4 regions of the Ruegeria sp. BG3 genome follow, and region 1 is predicted to be linked to each of the others. Evidence: riboswitches for the same ligand, from Rfam matches in the RefSeq annotation. Region 1 holds a riboswitch; each other region holds the start of a gene.

Region 1 (4,206 bases):
ATCGTCAGGAACGATATCATCCAGATCGGGCTGATCTGCTTCGGTCTTAACCGGGGCTCCAAAGCTTTCCTGATGATAGTTGTCCATATCAAAGCCAAGACCCGCCAGAGCGTCACGGACAGCCTGCATGAACGGCTCGGGACCGCAGCAATAGACCTCACGGTCCAGATAGTCTGGGGCCATGAGGCCCAGCATAAGCTGGTTGAACTGACCCTGGTAGCCGGTCCAGGGGCTGTAGCGGTCAGCTTCCTCCACAACAAACTTCAAATCCAAACCCGGCGTCCGGCTTGCCATCTGCTCCAACCGTTGGCGGAAGATGATCTCGGACGGACGTTTGGCGCAGTTGATGAACACGACATCCAAATCGCGGCCTTCGTCCCACATACAGGTCGTCATGGACATCATCGGCGTGATGCCCGAGCCCGCCGAGATGAACAGATATTTGGGGGCGGCGCTTTCCGCATTGGTGAACAGACCTGCCGGGCCAATCGCTCGCATCCGCATACCCGGCTGCAGGTTGTCCAGCATCCAACGCGTGCCGATGCTGTCGGGCTGCGCCTTGGCCGTGATTGTGATGGACCGAGGGCGCGACGGGGAGGACGAGATCGTATAGGTCCGATGCACAACGCCCCCCGGCTGCCCCGGTGCCGGAATTTCCAGCGTCAGGAATTGACCGGGATGATAGGCGAACAAGGCCCCAGAAGGGGCGCGGAACGTAAAGCTGGCGGTGTTTGGCGTCTCGGGCACGACCGAGACGCATTCCAGCGTCTCGTCATCCTGCCAGACCGAGGCAACAGCGTTCAGGTCTTTCATCTCCGTCACTCCGCCGCCATCATGTCAGGTGCCAGGTGGCGCGCCAGGGTGCTGCAATACCAATCGGTGAATTGCAGAACACCGGATTCCTGGATCCCTGAATACGGTCCCGGCACATAGGCCGGGCTGTTGATGCCCATCTGGTTGTCTTCCACCACACGGCGATCTTCGTCATTGGTGGCCATCCAGACCTCGGTCAGGCGCTTGACGTCGTAGTCGACCCCTTCGACCGCGTCCTTGTTGACCAGCCATTTCGTGGTGACTTCGGTCTCGGTCGGGCTGACCGGCGTGATCCGGAAGACAATCGAGTGATCGGCTAGGAAGTGGTTCCACGTGCTGGGATAGTGGAACTTCAACAACGTCCCCGCATCCGCAAAGGGCGAACGGCCCAAAAAGCGGCGCACCGCGGATTTGCCGTCCAGAGTATAGCTTTCCGCCCCTTCCTTCAGCGGCATGCGCGCCAGACGGTATTGCCCGTCATCATGCAGATAGAACTGAGACGGCATGCCTGCGGCCTCACACCGGTCGAAGTGAGTTTGCATGAAGGCCGGGGTTTCACCCCCTTCGATACCGGTCACCGAAGGATCATCAGGGAAGGTCCGGCACAGCGAAGGGTGGTTGCCACCGCAGTGATAGCACTCACGGTTGTTTTCCCAAACCAGCTTCCAATTGCCGTTCTCGATGATCGTGCTTTCAAAAGCGACTTTGGCGTTGCTCAGATCATGCGGTTCCAAATAGGGGCGCGCCTTGTTGGCGAAGGTGTCGAAATCAGGCGCTTCATCTGCAAGACAGATATAGACCAGCCCAGCCAATTCCCGGCAGTGAACGGTTTTCAGCCCGTGTTGTTTGGGGTCGAAATCCGGCCCCATATCACGGGCCCACAGCAATGAGCCATCAAGCTCATAGGTCCACTGGTGGTAGGGGCAGACCAGTTTGGGCGAGTTCCCCTTAGCCGCTTTGCAGATGATCGACCCGCGATGGCGGCAGGTGTTGTGGAAAGCCCGGATCTGATTGTCAGCACCGCGCACGATGATCACGCGATATGCGCCCACAGTGTAGGTCACATAGTCGCCAGTCTTAACCAGCTCACATGCCGGAATGGCAAATAGCCAATCTCGGTAGTGGATGGCCTCAAGATCGGCCTCAAAGACATCTGGATCGGTATAGAACGCCTGCTCAAGGGCATAGGCCGGGTTTCGACGCGCCAACAGGCTTTGAACGTTGCTCACTTCTGGCTCTCCTGCCGCGCCCCGCGGCTTAGCTTGGGCAGATGACACCAGAGGCCAGTCCGGAGCCGTGCGAGGATCACGTCCGAAACTTGTGCCCCCACCGCCACCCGCAGTTTGACATATATGCAAGGCTGGTTTCCGGACTTGAAAGGGGCTTGCGCCCGGTTTCGACACCTTCCCGGGATCCTCGTCCCAGTGGTCACCTGTCGAACCTGACCTTCCTTACCGTTGCGGGGGCAGCGCCGGAATTGCACCGGCTTCCCAATTCTCTGCCATCTGAGAATCAGACAGCAGCACCTCACATGCGCAACCTACTCGGAGAAGGACTCGTGGCTGAAAGCCTTGCGACATTTCCAGAAACAAAACAGACATGGTCTGCAAAAATGGAAACCTGAAACAGGGCTGCGTTTTGAGACAAGAACAAAAAAACGGAATTCACCCGTGCTGCGATGTGTCCCACAAATGCGAGTGCATAAAGGGCGCAATCGCAAGTGTCTTGCCCCCCAGCTTTTCAACATATCCTGCGGTAAGCTCTAGCGCCATCCATGCCTCGGGGATCGTCAGAAGGTCCGGATATGGCGTCTCTTTGTCGGTAGGGACAAACCCAAATCGGGGATAGAAAGTCGGAACGCCAAACACGAAGACAGCGTCTGTTCCAATGGATCTCAAGTGGTTGATGCTCGTCTCCATCATCTCTCTGCCAACACCGAGACCTTGATGCTCGGGCGAGACACCGCAGGGCGCCAGAAGACAGCATTTAACGTCCGGGTGATCCTGGAAGACAAACGGGGTGAACATGACATTGCCCGCGATCTGCCCCTCACGCCTTACGCTGATTGAAATCGTTTCCGGATACTCAAGGAGATCTTCGGCGAGTTGAGCGATTTCGTCACCTTCTGCTTCGCCAAAAGCCAGCCTATGCACATTCAAGATGGCATCGGTTTCTGAACGGTCCATGATCCATCCCTATCCTGAGCTAAACAGCCTGCGCCGCGTCATACGGCGCGAAACTACCCGACCGACGCCCCAGATGTCGCATTTGGCGAGCTTCGGCAAGACCAGCCGCTCAGGTCAATATGTTTCTTCGTACAATCGGCAGCGTGCGTCTGTGTCCAGATGTTCGGTTGTCGCGATCTCGGATTGCTTGTGCGCTTGATACACCTCAGCGAAGCCTTTGGGGAACCAACCGGTGACAACCGGGTTGGAAACGAACCGGTCTAGCGCGTCTTCCAAGGTCTGAGGCAAGCGCACCAGCCCCCTTTGGTTCAGTTCTGCGACGTCCAACAGCGAAAGATCTTCCTCGGTTGGAATGGGCGCGGGTAGCCCCTCTTCGATCCCCTGCGCCCCAGCCATGACAACCGCCGCAAGCGCCAGATGAGGCGAAGCTGCAGCATCCGCCGCACGGTATTCGATGTTGAACTGCCCCGTGATCGAGGCCGGGTCTTTTGCGGTTACCGGACAAATCCGCAAGGAAGCCTCGCGGTCGCGGAAACCCAGATTGTTGAAAGCCGCAGACCAACGATGGGGTGTCAGGCGTTCATACGAGATCACCGAAGGCGCAGTCAGGGCCAAGATCGCATCAAGATATTTCAGAACTCCGGCGGCGAAAGCGCTCGTCAGGTCCGACATGCCGCACGGCCCGTCTTCGGCGTAGGTCAGCGGCGCGCGCTGATCATCCACAAAGCTCATGTGGATATGGACCCCATTCCCAACGCTCGCGACATCGCGAATAGGGGTATAGGTGGCCCGCTCGCCATAGGCCTGCGCAGTCGCATAGGTCAGTTCGCGTACCATGATGGCCGCGTCCGCCGCGCGAACACCCAGCTCGGGGCCGATGACGACCTCATATTGGTTTGGCCCATATTCCTTCATGATCGAATCCGGCTTCAGACCGACCTGAGAAATCGCGTTGATCAAGGTCTCGCACAGATCACGCTGCAGGCCAAAGCCCCGATGGCCATAGGCTTCGTTGGCCTGACTTGGCGGATCTTTCAGCTGGAACTCATGCTCGAATGCAGCCAGCAAATTTGCTCCTGAGACCTTGTACAGCCGCTCCAGCGCCGCCCTCAACAAACTGCGCGTGCAGAAGTCCCAAGGGTCTCCGTCCAGAGTGACGATATCGCCCATAAGGAAGTGCAGGCCGGAGTCTTCGCCGAACTCGACC
Region 2 (4,206 bases), on a different contig from region 1:
CCCGCCACCACGGTGCCAGCCTGCCGCGAAAGCGCCAAGGTCGCTGTCCGAGAAGGACAGCACCACCAAATCCGCCGGGCTCTGGCCCAGATCGGTTGGGGTTTCTGTTTCTTCTAACCCGTGGCTTTCGCGGAAGACGACGTGCATTGGTCTTACTCAGCGGCCTCGGTGACACCAGCGAGGATATCGCGGATTTCTGCTTCTCTGATGTCGTCATGTTCGGCGATCACCACCATACGCGAGCGGCGGTCTTCACCGGGCTCCCACGGACGGTCATACTGGTGACGCACACGAGCACCCACGGCCTGAACCAGCAGGCGCATAGGCTTGCCTTGAACGGCGGCATAGCCTTTTACGCGTAGGATGTTCAGTTCATTGGCCAGACGCTCGATCTTGGCGACCAGATCGGAAGGATCGGACTGTTCCGGCAGATCAACGATGATACTTTCGAAATCGTCGTGCTCGTGATCGTGGTGACCATCGTGATGCGACGGGCGAGCGTCCATGTCATCCTCGGCTGCGGCCTCAAGACCCAGAACGACGCGCACATCCACGGCGCCTTCGGCCACTTCGACAACGGGAAGCGGGCGAGGGGCCTCGGCGGCGATGATCTCTTTCGCTTTGGCCACGCCTTCGGGACCGGCCAGATCAGGCTTGGTCAGCAGGATGATGTCGGCGCAGGAAATCTGATCCTCAAACACCTCGGATAGGGGTGTTTCATGGTCGATCGAGTCGTCGGCCAGGCGCTGAGCGTCCACGGCTTCGACATTCGGAGCAAAGCGCCCATCTGCGACGGCCTCAGCATCGGCCAACGCGATGACGCCATCAACGGTGATTTTTGATCGGATATCGGGCCAGTCGAACGCCTTCAGCAGCGGCTTGGGCAGGGCGAGGCCCGAGGTTTCGATCAGGATGTGATCGGGGCGCGGCTCCAGCGCCATAAGGGCTTCGATGGTCGGGATGAAATCATCGGCCACAGTGCAGCAGATGCAGCCGTTCGCCAGTTCCATGATGTTTTCCGCCGGACAATCCGGGATCGCGCAGGATTTCAGGATATCGCCATCGACGCCGACATCGCCGAACTCATTGACCACCACGGCCAGACGCTTGCCCTGCGGGTTCTGCATCAGGTGCTTCACGAGCGTGGTTTTGCCCGAGCCCAAGAAGCCAGTGATCACGGTGACGGGGAGTTTTTCCAAGTTGCTCATTTCAGGGCTCCAATCGGGGGAATGCGGGCTGCGCAGTTTTTGCGGAAATGTTCGGGGCGTTCGCGCCATTTGACCAAGCCGTCCTCGGTCGCGAGGTACTTGGTGGCGCCGTCAACGATCACGTCGACATGGTCTGTTTCGTTCAGATGTTCATAAACGAAGGTCCAGCGATCCGGGCCGCCGCGCAGCACGATGGAGCAGCCCTCGTTGCAGTTCGACAAGCATTCCACGGCTTTAAGGGTAATCCCTTCCGGCAGGTCCGCCTGCTCAAGCGCCTTGTGCAATAGGGTGCCGGGGCGTTGCGCATCGTCTTCAACGGGCAGCCCGCGACGACAGGTGGTGCAAACCAGCAATTCGACCGGAGCGGTCTCGGTCATGTCTCTCATCCCCCCAAATCCTCATCGTGGGGGACGGGGTTTCATGCGGGTCCCTTGACCCGACACCGGAACACCCCGTCCGGTTTCATCTTCGGGCGCTGGCAGGTCTCCCGGCTTGCGGATGTCAGAGGCGTCCTCTGTCGGATGTCCCGCCTTCCCGGCTTTGCGCCAGTGGCTTGGGCACCCTCTCCGGTCACGGTCGCGGGGGCGGCTGCGTTTGGCGGAAAACCCGTTGACGCATTCCCTTTTCATCTGTTCTCACAGACACCAACACGAGGCTCATGCGGCACGCACCCGCAGCTTGTCAAGCGCGATGCAGCCCAGACCGCTGCGGCACGTTGAAAAGCGACCTGCCAGCGTCGCTAGGCGGCATGAACATGGCGCTGATGCATGGTCGCATGGCCTCAAATCGCAAACGGAGGCGAAATCCATGAAAGTAGGTTTTATCGGGCTTGGGAATGTGGGTGGCAAGCTGTCGGGGTCATTGCTGCGCAATGGAATCGATCTGACAGTTCATGACCTGAGTTCCGATCTGGTCGAGGCCTTTGTCGCGCAAGGCGCCAAAGCGGCTGAAAACCCGGCCCAGATGATGCGCGATTGCGATGCCGTGATCACCTGCCTACCGTCGCCTGCGGCCTCGGACGCGGTGATGCAAGAGATGCTGCCTGAGGTTGGCCCCGGTAAGATCTGGATGGAGATGTCCACCACCGACGAGGCTGAGGTCAAGCGGTTGGGGGCATTGGTTCTGGAGCGCGGAGGGGCCGCCGTCGATTGCCCTGTCTCGGGTGGCTGCCACCGCGCGGCGACCGGCAATATCTCGATCTTCGCTGGCTGCGATCGCGACACCTTCGAACGCATTCTGCCCTTCCTTACGACCATGGGGCGGCGCGTTCTGCACACCGGAAAGCTCGGCTCAGCCTCGGTTCTTAAGGTGCTGACCAACTATCTGGCCACAGCCAACCTGATCACTTGTGCTGAAGCGTTGGTTACCGCCAAGGCCGCCGGGATGGATTTGAACACCACCTATGAGGCCATTAAGATTTCGTCAGGAACCTCGTTCGTGCACGAAACCGAAAGCCAGGTGATCCTGAACGGCTCGCGCGATATTTCGTTTACGATGGATTTGGTGAAAAAGGATATCGGCCTGTTTCAGGACGTCGCCGACCGCGCCGGTGTTCCGCTGGAAATCAATCCGGTAATGATCAAGATTTTTGAAGACGGCATCGCCCGGTTTGGCGAGCGTGAGCTTTCGCCAAACATCATCAAACGCCTGGAAGAGGCCACGGGTTTGGACATCCGCGCACCGGGTTTTCCTACGGAAATGCAAGACGATGAGCCGGAAGAACCAGGGTACGAGGTTGTGCCTCAGGGGCGTTCCTCCTGAAAACTGATTTCCGGAGATGGTATTAAGAGGAAGGGGATGTGGAGGCGAGTACCGGAATCGAACCGGTGTACACAGATTTGCAATTTGCCGGATCTAACTGTTCACGGATCAAGGTCCGGATTTCTTCACGATAAATAGCTTCTACGTCCATAGTCTAACTCCTTATAGATAAACAACTATATCGGATTTTTCATTATTATAGTGTGAAAAGTTCTCATAACTTGTGGGTACCAAGTTAGGAGAATGAAATGGCCAGAGGATTAGATTCCACGGACCGTGTGACGGTTCCAATGAAGCCGGAAACTGAGCGTCAGATCGACACCGTTGCAAAGAGCAAGGGCGTGTCGCTGGCAACGATCAGTCGCTGGGCGATTGAGAAGTATCTCAAAGATGCGGAGAACGCCGCATGACGCCCGGTCGGATGAATTCGGATCAGCTATACCGCCCTAATGGAAGAACGCGAACTGACACTACTTGACAACGCGCTAAAGGATTGGGAACCGCAAAAATGAAAAGATGGTGGTTCGGTTCCATTTCATCATCCAGTGAAAGCACTCAGAGGAAGACTTTGTGGGGTTCTCCGGCCGTATTGGCACCATTGTTTTAAAGCCAAAGCAAAGAATACCGAGCAGAGGCCAATCTCAAGCAGTCTATGAACAGCGCGAGGGCAGTGAGTCTGGATACTAGGTAGGTATTGCCAGTACTCGCAGCGCAATGCTCCACTGACGGAAGCACTGCGCAGAGTCCGTTTTTTCAAAAACAGCTATCTGGACGTTCGTGATAGTCGGCGATGTCGCATTGCCTTACTCGACTTGATTGGGTTCAATCTCGAACTTCTAACTCCTTTATTTCTTTGCCGATCATACAACTCAGAACTTGGCGTGCGGGATCATAAATCGCGATAAGCTCTTTCTTGCTCTCTGCGAAGTCAAACCAACCTAGAGGTTGTCGGGTTTTTCCTCGGCGTTTCGAAGAATACTCTCCTAACAATACCGAACCGACGAATCGGCCGTTAATTGTAACGTCGTATGTGTCCTTTGGCTTCTCTTGAGTGTCTGTCACTGAAGCTGTAAGAGCATTCTCTGCATCCGTTTTTTCATAGCTACCAGATGCTGTGACACGATCATTTTCCTTGCTAACTGCAAGCGAGACGCCACCATCTATCCAAACGCGGCCAATTTCAGTAGGGCTGGGCTGCCAGATACAATGACCAACCGCTGAAAGAAATTGGCTTAGT
Region 3 (4,206 bases), on a different contig from region 1:
GAGGAGGGCGTAGGCGTGGGTGACGCTGCAGGCTTGTTCTTGATGGCGACGCCCATGATCTTGGCAACGTCATCGGCGGGCATGGTGACCTCGGCCACGTGACCGGCGCCGAGGTCGGCAAAGAAGGTATGGGCGACGGCTGTGGTGGGCGTGTAGATGAAGAACCCGTCTGCGTTGGTCGTGGCCCGGCCCAGCTCGACCCCGTTTGGATCGGTCACGACAACCTCGGTATCGGTCGCCATGGTGCCGTTGGAGAAGCCGATTTCCCCTTCGATCGCATCGCTGGATGCAAAAACACCGGCAATCACCTTGTGGGCCAACGCGGGCAGAGGGGCCGCGCATAGGGCCAGGATGAGGGCAATCTTTCTCATGTGGCGGGCCTTGTCAGGAACAGTTCAGGTTTGACTTTTCGTGCCAGTAGAACGGCAAATCCGGTCAGAACGGCCTCGATGATCATCACGGGGATATGCGCAAAGAAGACCAGCTTGGCAGCGGGGAGGAATTCGTCCCCTGACAGGGCCAGTGAGATGCCCACCATGACGGTCGTGGCCGCAATGGCAAAGGCGCCGCCTATGCCGCCCCAGATCGCGCCATGAACAGGTGAGCCGCGACCGATCAGGGGTCGGAACAGCAGCCCCGCCAGTACGGCCGGAAAGGCGATGTTGAGCGTGTTGATCCCCAGTACCGTCAGCCCGCCGAAGCCGAAGAAAACGGCTTGCAGGAGCAGGCCCACAAACAGGGCCGGGAAGGCGGCCCAGCCGAGCAGCAGCCCGGCCAGACCGTTGAGGATCAGATGCACCGACGACGGCCCGATCGGAACATGGATCAGCGAGGCCACGAAGAAACTGGCCGCCAGCACCCCTGCTGTGGGGATGCGGTCCAGATCCAGCGACCTGAGGCCCATTGCGACCCCACCAGCGGCGGCAACGGCTCCGCCGATGACGACCGGGTTGGACAGGGCTCCGTCGACGATGTGCATCGGGGGTTACTCCATGTCCCAGGCGCGGATCCAAATCACCGCGTCCTGGCTCAGCTCTTTGCCTTCATGTTCGGTTTCAGGACCAGCACCGAGGGCGGCAAAGCCCCAGTAACCAGCTTTCGGCACACCGAAGGAAAAATAGCCATTGGCGTCAGAAATTGCGACAACAGCACCACCCGGCATCGGCGAAACGGTAGGCTCGGACGAGGCTTGGTTGTCAAAACTGGGCTTGGCGGCCATGTATTCGATCTCGATCTCAGCGCCGGCAACCGGTTCGCCATTTGCCAGAACCTGACCGGTGAAGGTCGAGCCAGCGATGATGTTGTAGGGCTTGTGCAGAGGCACGATCTCGGTCGCCAGACCCGCGGGGTTCATCCAGTCGGTCGGCAGTTCGTTGCGGTTCAGGAACGCCTTCGTGATCTGTTGGATATAGATATCCTCGGCCTCTTCGTAATAGGGCTGAGGCACCGTGACCATCACGTAGTCGCCCGAACGCTTGACCGGAACAGATCCCTGAAAGGCCGCGCCTTCGTTTTCGGGGCTCGAAAACCGGATGGGCTCCAGCGTGTCCAGCAGGTCGGTCTTTTCGCCATTGTGGATCACGTAGAATTCCTGCGGCTTTTCCAGATCCATGACATGGCCGTTTTCAAACGGGTGCCAGAAGATCAGCTTGACCGGCACGTCGCCCGGCGCCTCGATCAGTGTGTCGGTGGTGTATTCCAGCAGAAAATGTGCGTGCGCCATCGCTGGAATCGCCAGCGCAGCCGCAGCCGTGCAAAATAGTTTCTTCACAAGGTCTTTCCTTAGTCCTTCGTGCCAACCCCGGCACGTTTCTTGCTTGATATCGGGGCGAACGAGACCATGTACCCGAAATAAGGGCATCGGCCCAATGCACACCCCGGCATCGGTGACACACCCCTTCCGAGGGTGCATATCCGGCAGGTCTCCTGACTTGCGGGTCAAAGCATCGGGCTGGCCTTCCCGGGTGGAACCCAGTGGCGTGTCAGCCCTGCTCACCGCCTACAGTTGCGGGGGCAGTTGCGGCATTGGGTGGATCAGAATTCCCCGCACCGCATTCCCTTTTCTCCGGGCGAACCCGGAACCGGACATGAAGACGCTGATGGCAGAGATTCCCATCACCGGTCAATCTCTATTTAAGACTGTAGCGATAACATCTTGTCGATAGGATCGGATGTTCCTGTTCTGCCCGCTCGGTATTGAAGGCGCGCGTGTAAGCGACGACCAGAGGACGCGCACGCCTGCACCGTAATCTGGACATCAGAATCAGATGCATGCATCCTGCACTGCGTCAGACTCCGGCGTGGCGCGCTTGTGTTCGGCGCCTAATTTCCCACAAGCCCCGGAGGCCCAATGTCTGAGATCAAACAAGGCGACACAGTTCGCATCCACTATACCGGCACGCTGTTGGACGAGACCGTCTTTGACAGCTCAGACGGGCGCGATCCGTTAGAGTTTGTTGTCGGTTCGGGCCAGATCATACCCGGCCTGGACAGCGCGATGCCAGGATTGGCGGTTGGCGACAAGAAGCGGGTCGAGATTGCCTGTGTCGACGCCTATGGTCCGATCAACCCGGCGATGCGGCAGGACATCCCGCGTGAGGGTATTCCGGATGACATCCCACTAGAGCCGGGAACCCAGTTGCAGATGCAGACCCCGGACGGTCAGGCGCTGCCGGTAACGGTTGTCGAGGCGAACGAGGCCACGGTGACGCTAGACGCCAATCACCCGCTGGCTGGTCAGGACCTGATTTTCGATATTGAGGTTGTCTCGGTGAACTGAAGGCTTGGGGTTTTAGCCCCAAAGCCCGTCAAGCGCTGCACGGACCTGCGGTTGCGTGAAGAACACGAACAACACCAGCAATGTGGTGAGCGTCAAAAGCAGAACACGGGCGCGGGGGCTTAGAAATCCCGTTTTCCGTTTGGTCTGGGTGCCGCGCGTATTGCTGGCAAGGATCTGGTCAGTTTTGCTCATGCCCATATCCCTGACGCCGAAAGATGGTCAAATCTTGGCGGCGTCAGGGAAAGATATGGTCACATGAAATCCGGCTGTGGCATTCCAAGCACGTGGAAACCGCCATCCACGCGGATGATCTCGCCCGAGGTGCATGCCCCGGCGTCCGAGGTCAGGTAAACCGCTGTGCCGCCAACGGCCTCAAGCGTAGCGTTCGAGCGCATCGGCGCATTCTGGTCGCAGAACTTGTAGGTCTTGCGCGCACCGCCGATTGCAGCCCCGGCCAGGGTCTTCATCGGACCGGGCGAGATTGCGTTCACACGGATGCCTTCGGGGCCGAGGTCGTTGGCCAGATAGCGTGTCGCCGATTCCAGAGCGGCTTTGGCAACGCCCATAACGTTGTAATTCGGAACTACACGATTCGAGCCTTGGTAGGTCAGCGTCAGCAGCGAGCCACCATTGTCCTTCATCAGCGGATAGGCACGGCGGGCGACCTCGATGAACGAGTAGGCCGACACATCCATCGAGTGCTTGAAATTGGCTCGTGTGGTGTTCAGGAACCGACCCGTCAGCTCGTTCTTGTCCGAATAGGCGATTGCATGGACAACAAAGTCGATGGTTGGCCAGCGTTCACCCAACTCGCCAAAGGCGCGGTCCAGCGAGGCGTCATCGGTGACATCCGCATCCACCATGAAGTCGCTGCCGAGGCTTTCCGCCAACGGCTGCAGACGTTTCCCGAACGCATCGCCCTGATAGGTGAAAGCCAGCTCAGCCCCTGCTTCGTGCATCGCTTTCGAGATACCCCAGGCAATCGACCGGTCATTGGCGACACCCATGATCAGGCCGCGTTTCCCTTTTAGAACTTCCGACATCTCGTTCACCCGTTATACTTTGACAGGATCATGGATCCGTTCGTGCCACCAAAGCCGAAGCTGTTGGTCATGACCGAATCCAAACCTGCATTTTCAACCACTTGAGTTGCAATTTCACCGGGCTGGATGCCTTCGGCTAGTGTGTCGACATTGATCGACGGTGTTATGAAATCATTGTCCAGCATGAGCAGGCAGAAGATCGCCTCGAGCGCGCCAGCCGCGCCCTGTGCGTGCCCGGTCATCGACTTGGTGGATGAGATCGGGGGCACCTGACCTTCGCCGAAGATGCGACGCACGGCTTCAACTTCGCCCACATCTCCGACCGGGGTCGAGGTGCCGTGCGCGTTGATGTAACCAACCTTGCGGCCTTCTGGCAGGGTCGAC
Region 4 (4,206 bases), on a different contig from region 1:
ACGGCGAAACCGTAGTCTGGCTGGCCGTCCAAATACCGCGCAGATCAGGCGTGGTTTCGGCGGCAGCGGCAGTGCCAAGGGCTAGGCTCGTGGCCAGAGCGGCTGCTCCGGCAGTCATAAATCTGGTCATGATCTCATTCTCCCTGAAAGTGGGGCCATCTCTGGCTGTGTTCAACAGATTGGGAGGAGGGCGACCGGTTACAACTTTCCTGAAGGAACCTTCATCAAGCGTTCATGCTGTGTTTGATCGTGCAGCCCGCTTTCCGCACTATACATTCGGCGCCTCACTCGGTAAGGAGAGCCCTTCGACGATCATCCGCGTACAAGACGCTCTGAGGGTGACCGCAGCATCCCAAAGAGCCGAGCCATGAAACAAACACTTCAAGACGCCCTTGATCGCAAAGGGTATGACACGCTGACCCCTGTCCAAACCGCCGTATCCGCGCCCGACTTGGAAGGGCGCGACATGTTGGTTTCGGCGCAGACCGGATCGGGGAAAACCATTGGCTTCGGCCTCGCCATCGCTCCGACCGTTCTGGGCGACGTGGATGTATTCGATGCGGCTGGCGCGCCTTTGGCGCTGGTCATCGCGCCGACGCGCGAATTGGCGATGCAGGTCAAACGCGAACTGGCGTGGCTCTATGCGGATGCAGGGGCGTTCATCGCGTCCTGTGTCGGCGGCATGGATATGCGCGACGAGCGGCGAGCGCTGGCCCGTGGCGCGCATATCGTGGTCGCAACCCCAGGCCGCCTGCGCGACCATATCATGCGTGAGTCGATTGACCTGACCGCCGTGCGCGCCGTGGTTCTGGATGAAGCCGACGAAATGCTCGACCTGGGCTTCCGCGAAGATCTTGAGTTCATTCTGGAACAGACCCCGTCTGAGCGTCAGACCCTGCTGTTTTCCGCTACGGTTCCTCGCGCCATCGCCTCCCTCGCCGCCCGCTACCAGCGCGATGCCGAGCGTGTCAGCACCGTCAGCGAGCGCACGCAACATGCCGATATCGAATACCGCGCGATGAATGTGGCCCCGCGCGATGGTGAGAACGCAATCATCAACGTGCTGCGCTTCTACGAGGCCCCCAACGCCATCATCTTCTGCAACACCCGCGCCATGGTCAGCCGCCTGACGGCGCGACTGTCGAATCGTGGATTCTCGGTCGTGGCCCTGTCCGGAGAGCTGACGCAGAGCGAACGTTCGAACGCGCTGCAAGCCATGCGCGACGGACGCGCCCGCGTCTGTGTGGCGACCGATGTGGCGGCGCGCGGCATCGACCTGCCGAACCTTGATCTGGTGATCCATGCGGAACTGCCGAACAGCCATGAAACGCTGCTGCACCGCTCGGGGCGAACCGGACGCGCCGGGCGGAAAGGCGTCAGCGCGCTGATCGTGCCGCCCGCATCGTTCAAAAAGGCGCAACGCCTGCTGAAATTCGCCAAGCTGACAGCCGATTGGGGGTCTGCGCCCTCGGCCGATGAGGTTCAGGCGCAGGACATGCAGCGGATGTTCAGCTCGGATGACTGGACCGTGGAAGTAACCGAGGGCGAAACTGCTCTGGTCGACGATCTGGTCTCGCGCTTTTCACCGCAGCAGCTGGCGGCGGCTTACCTGCGTCAATACGGGCGCAAGCACTCCGCCCCCGAGGAGTTGAGCGACACGCCGGATACAGCACCAAAGCCGAACGTGCCCTTTGGACCAAGCGTGTGGTTTTCGCTGTCGGAGGGACACAACGAAAACGCCTCGCCGCGCTATCTGCTGCCCATGTTGTGCAAGGCGGGCAAGATCACCAAAGACGATATCGGCGCGATCCGCATTGCCGACACTGAAAGCTATATCGAGATTCGCGAAAGCAGTGTCGAAGGTTTCCTGAAGGCCATCGGCCCCGAGATGACCGTCGAAGGCACCAAGACCCTTGTGCAACTGGACGCGCCACCCGCCCTTGCCGGTGGTGGCCGCAAAGGTCCCAAGCGCGACTTCAAAGGCAAGAAGCGCCCCGAACGTGCTGAACGCCCGGCCCGCGCGGCTGAGCCACAGCCCGCAAAACCGCGCCGGAAATCGGCCGAGAAACCCAAACCCGAAACGCGGCCCAAACGGGATGAGGCCCCCTCGGGCGATCAGCACAAGAAACCTGCGCGCCGTCCGAAGGGCCCGCCTCCGCCCAAAGGTAAGCCAAGCAGCAAGAAAAACCGCGCACGTGCGGCTGCGATGAAGGGTGGCAACGCGATGCCCAAGCGGAAAAAGTAAACCGCCTTAGCGCACGCGGCAGGTTGTGCAAGCGAAGAAATTTATTTTCTTCGCCACACCATATATTGACAACTTGCCGCCACCGACCCCAATATGGTGTTGCTTCGGTTCTTTCGATTCCTGTTGAAAGCTAAGAGGGAAACCGGTGAAAAACCGGCGCTGCCCCCGCAACTGTAAGCGGATAGTTTGGCTGAATACGCCACTGAAAGCAAGCTTTTGGGAAGGCCAGTCCGAACATCAATCCGCGAGCCAGGAGACCTGCCGTAAGCAAAGAAAGAGAACCGCGAACGGAGGGTTCGGGGGCGTGTTCAGGGTTCATTTTGCCCGCAGCGTCCTCGGCATTCATTAAAAGGACAGAGGACGACATGAGCATTACCGTATATTCCAAACCCGCATGCGTACAATGCACCGCCACCACCCGAGCGCTGGATGCAAAAGGCATCACCTATGACGTCATCGACCTGACCCAGGACGACAGCGCCATGACCCATGTGACCGAGCTGGGTTATCGTCAGGCTCCTGTCGTTGTGGCGGGCAGTGATCACTGGTCGGGTTTCCGCCCGGACATGATCGCCCAACTGGCCTGACCCATGGCCGCGCCGATTCCGGCGCTGGTCTATTTCTCATCGAAATCCGGAAACACCCACCGCTTTGTCTCGCGGCTGGGCCTGACCTCTTTCCGCATTCCGAACGGGATGGACCCGCTGCCTGACCCCGGACACCCCTATGTGCTGATCAGCCCTACCTATGCCGATGGCGAAGGGCGCGGGGCGGTTCCGAAACAGGTGATCCGGTTTCTGAACGACCCGGACAGACGCACCGGGATCGTTGGGGTGATCGGCACAGGCAACCGCAATTTCGGTGCGACCTACGCTTTGGCCGGTCGCATCATCGCCCAGAAATGCAACGTGCCGCTGCTCTACACATTCGAGCTGGCCGGAACAGAGACCGACATCGCCCGCGTCCGCGCCGGGCTGGAAAAACTAGGGAGACATCTATGCTCGACAGCAGCGTAAACGAGCAGGACTATCACGCGTTGAACGCGATGCTGAACCTCTACGATGGTGAGGGGAAGATCCGGTTCGATGCCGACCGTATGGCCGCGCGGCAGTATTTCCTGCAGCATGTAAATCAGAACACCGTGTTCTTCCACTCGCTGGATGAAAAGCTCGGGTATCTGGTGTCTGAGGGCTACTATGAAGAGGCCGTTCTGGACCAGTATTCCAAGAACTTCATGCGGAAGATCTGGGATGCGGCCTATGCCAAGAAGTTCCGGTTCCCGACCTTTCTGGGCGCGTTCAAATATTACACCTCATATACGCTGAAAACCCGTGACGGGCAGCGGTTCCTGGAACGCTATGAGGACCGCGTCGTCATGACCGCGCTGGCGCTGGCGCGCGGCGATGAGGCGCTGGCCCTATCCTTCATGGAAGAAATCCTCGACGGTCGTTTCCAACCCGCCACGCCCACCTTCCTGAACGCGGGCAAAGCCTCACGCGGGGAGTTGATCTCATGCTTCCTGCTGCGGCTTGAGGACAACATGGAGAGCATCGGTCGCGGCATCAACTCGGCCCTGCAACTGTCCAAACGCGGCGGAGGTGTGGCGCTGCTGCTGACCAACGTCCGCGAGCACGGCGCGCCGATTAAGGGCATCGAGAACCAATCCTCGGGCGTGATCCCGGTGATGAAACTGCTGGAGGACAGCTTCTCCTACGCCAACCAGCTGGGTGCGCGGCAAGGCGCGGGTGCAGTGTATCTGAACGCGCACCACCCAGACATCATGCGCTTCCTCGATACCAAACGCGAAAACGCGGATGAGAAAATCCGTATCAAAACGCTGAGCCTTGGCGTGGTGATCCCCGACATCACTTTCGAGCTGGCGAAGAAAAACGCGGATATGTACCTGTTCTCGCCTCATGACGTAGAAAAGGTCTATTGCGTGCCGTTCTCGGAAATCTCGG

What was found. A riboswitch is a leader RNA that binds a small molecule or an ion and turns the genes downstream of it on or off. The one in region 1 is predicted to bind cobalamin.
Region 2: it holds a riboswitch for cobalamin, as region 1 does, so the genes downstream of both, ACR0AI_RS05720 (DUF1636 domain-containing protein) here and ACR0AI_RS17625 (aromatic ring-hydroxylating oxygenase subunit alpha) in region 1, are expected to answer to the same signal.
Region 3: it holds a riboswitch for cobalamin, as region 1 does, so the genes downstream of both, ACR0AI_RS11650 (DUF4198 domain-containing protein) here and ACR0AI_RS17625 (aromatic ring-hydroxylating oxygenase subunit alpha) in region 1, are expected to answer to the same signal.
Region 4: it holds a riboswitch for cobalamin, as region 1 does, so the genes downstream of both, nrdH (glutaredoxin-like protein NrdH) here and ACR0AI_RS17625 (aromatic ring-hydroxylating oxygenase subunit alpha) in region 1, are expected to answer to the same signal.

The regions. Positions count from the first base shown of each region.
Region 1 is NZ_JBQFTE010000011.1:103,544-107,749, forward strand. Features, by position in the region: gene ACR0AI_RS17620 (FAD-binding oxidoreductase) at 1-813, opposite strand, end outside; gene ACR0AI_RS17625 (aromatic ring-hydroxylating oxygenase subunit alpha) at 819-2,042, opposite strand; cobalamin riboswitch at 2,155-2,358, opposite strand; gene ACR0AI_RS17630 (GNAT family N-acetyltransferase) at 2,478-2,999, opposite strand; gene ACR0AI_RS17635 (type I glutamate--ammonia ligase) at 3,114-4,206, opposite strand, start outside.
Region 2 is NZ_JBQFTE010000002.1:417,096-421,301, reverse strand. Features, by position in the region: gene cobN (cobaltochelatase subunit CobN) at 1-147, opposite strand, end outside; gene cobW (cobalamin biosynthesis protein CobW) at 153-1,208, opposite strand; gene ACR0AI_RS05720 (DUF1636 domain-containing protein) at 1,205-1,585, opposite strand; cobalamin riboswitch at 1,669-1,872, opposite strand; gene ACR0AI_RS05715 (NAD(P)-dependent oxidoreductase) at 1,899-2,969, shown strand; gene ACR0AI_RS05710 (hypothetical protein) at 3,218-3,379, shown strand; gene ACR0AI_RS05705 (hypothetical protein) at 3,792-4,206, opposite strand, start outside.
Region 3 is NZ_JBQFTE010000006.1:249,528-253,733, reverse strand. Features, by position in the region: gene ACR0AI_RS11660 (cobalt ABC transporter permease) at 1-371, opposite strand, end outside; gene cbiM (cobalt transporter CbiM) at 368-979, opposite strand; gene ACR0AI_RS11650 (DUF4198 domain-containing protein) at 986-1,771, opposite strand; cobalamin riboswitch at 1,900-2,101, opposite strand; gene ACR0AI_RS11645 (FKBP-type peptidyl-prolyl cis-trans isomerase) at 2,351-2,779, shown strand; gene ACR0AI_RS11640 (hypothetical protein) at 2,792-2,971, opposite strand; gene ACR0AI_RS11635 (enoyl-ACP reductase FabI) at 3,031-3,822, opposite strand; gene fabB (beta-ketoacyl-ACP synthase I) at 3,828-4,206, opposite strand, start outside.
Region 4 is NZ_JBQFTE010000007.1:46,733-50,938, reverse strand. Features, by position in the region: gene ACR0AI_RS12105 (hypothetical protein) at 1-130, opposite strand, end outside; gene ACR0AI_RS12100 (DEAD/DEAH box helicase) at 368-2,245, shown strand; cobalamin riboswitch at 2,334-2,525, shown strand; gene nrdH (glutaredoxin-like protein NrdH) at 2,611-2,832, shown strand; gene nrdI (class Ib ribonucleoside-diphosphate reductase assembly flavoprotein NrdI) at 2,848-3,261, shown strand; gene nrdE (class 1b ribonucleoside-diphosphate reductase subunit alpha) at 3,243-4,206, shown strand, end outside.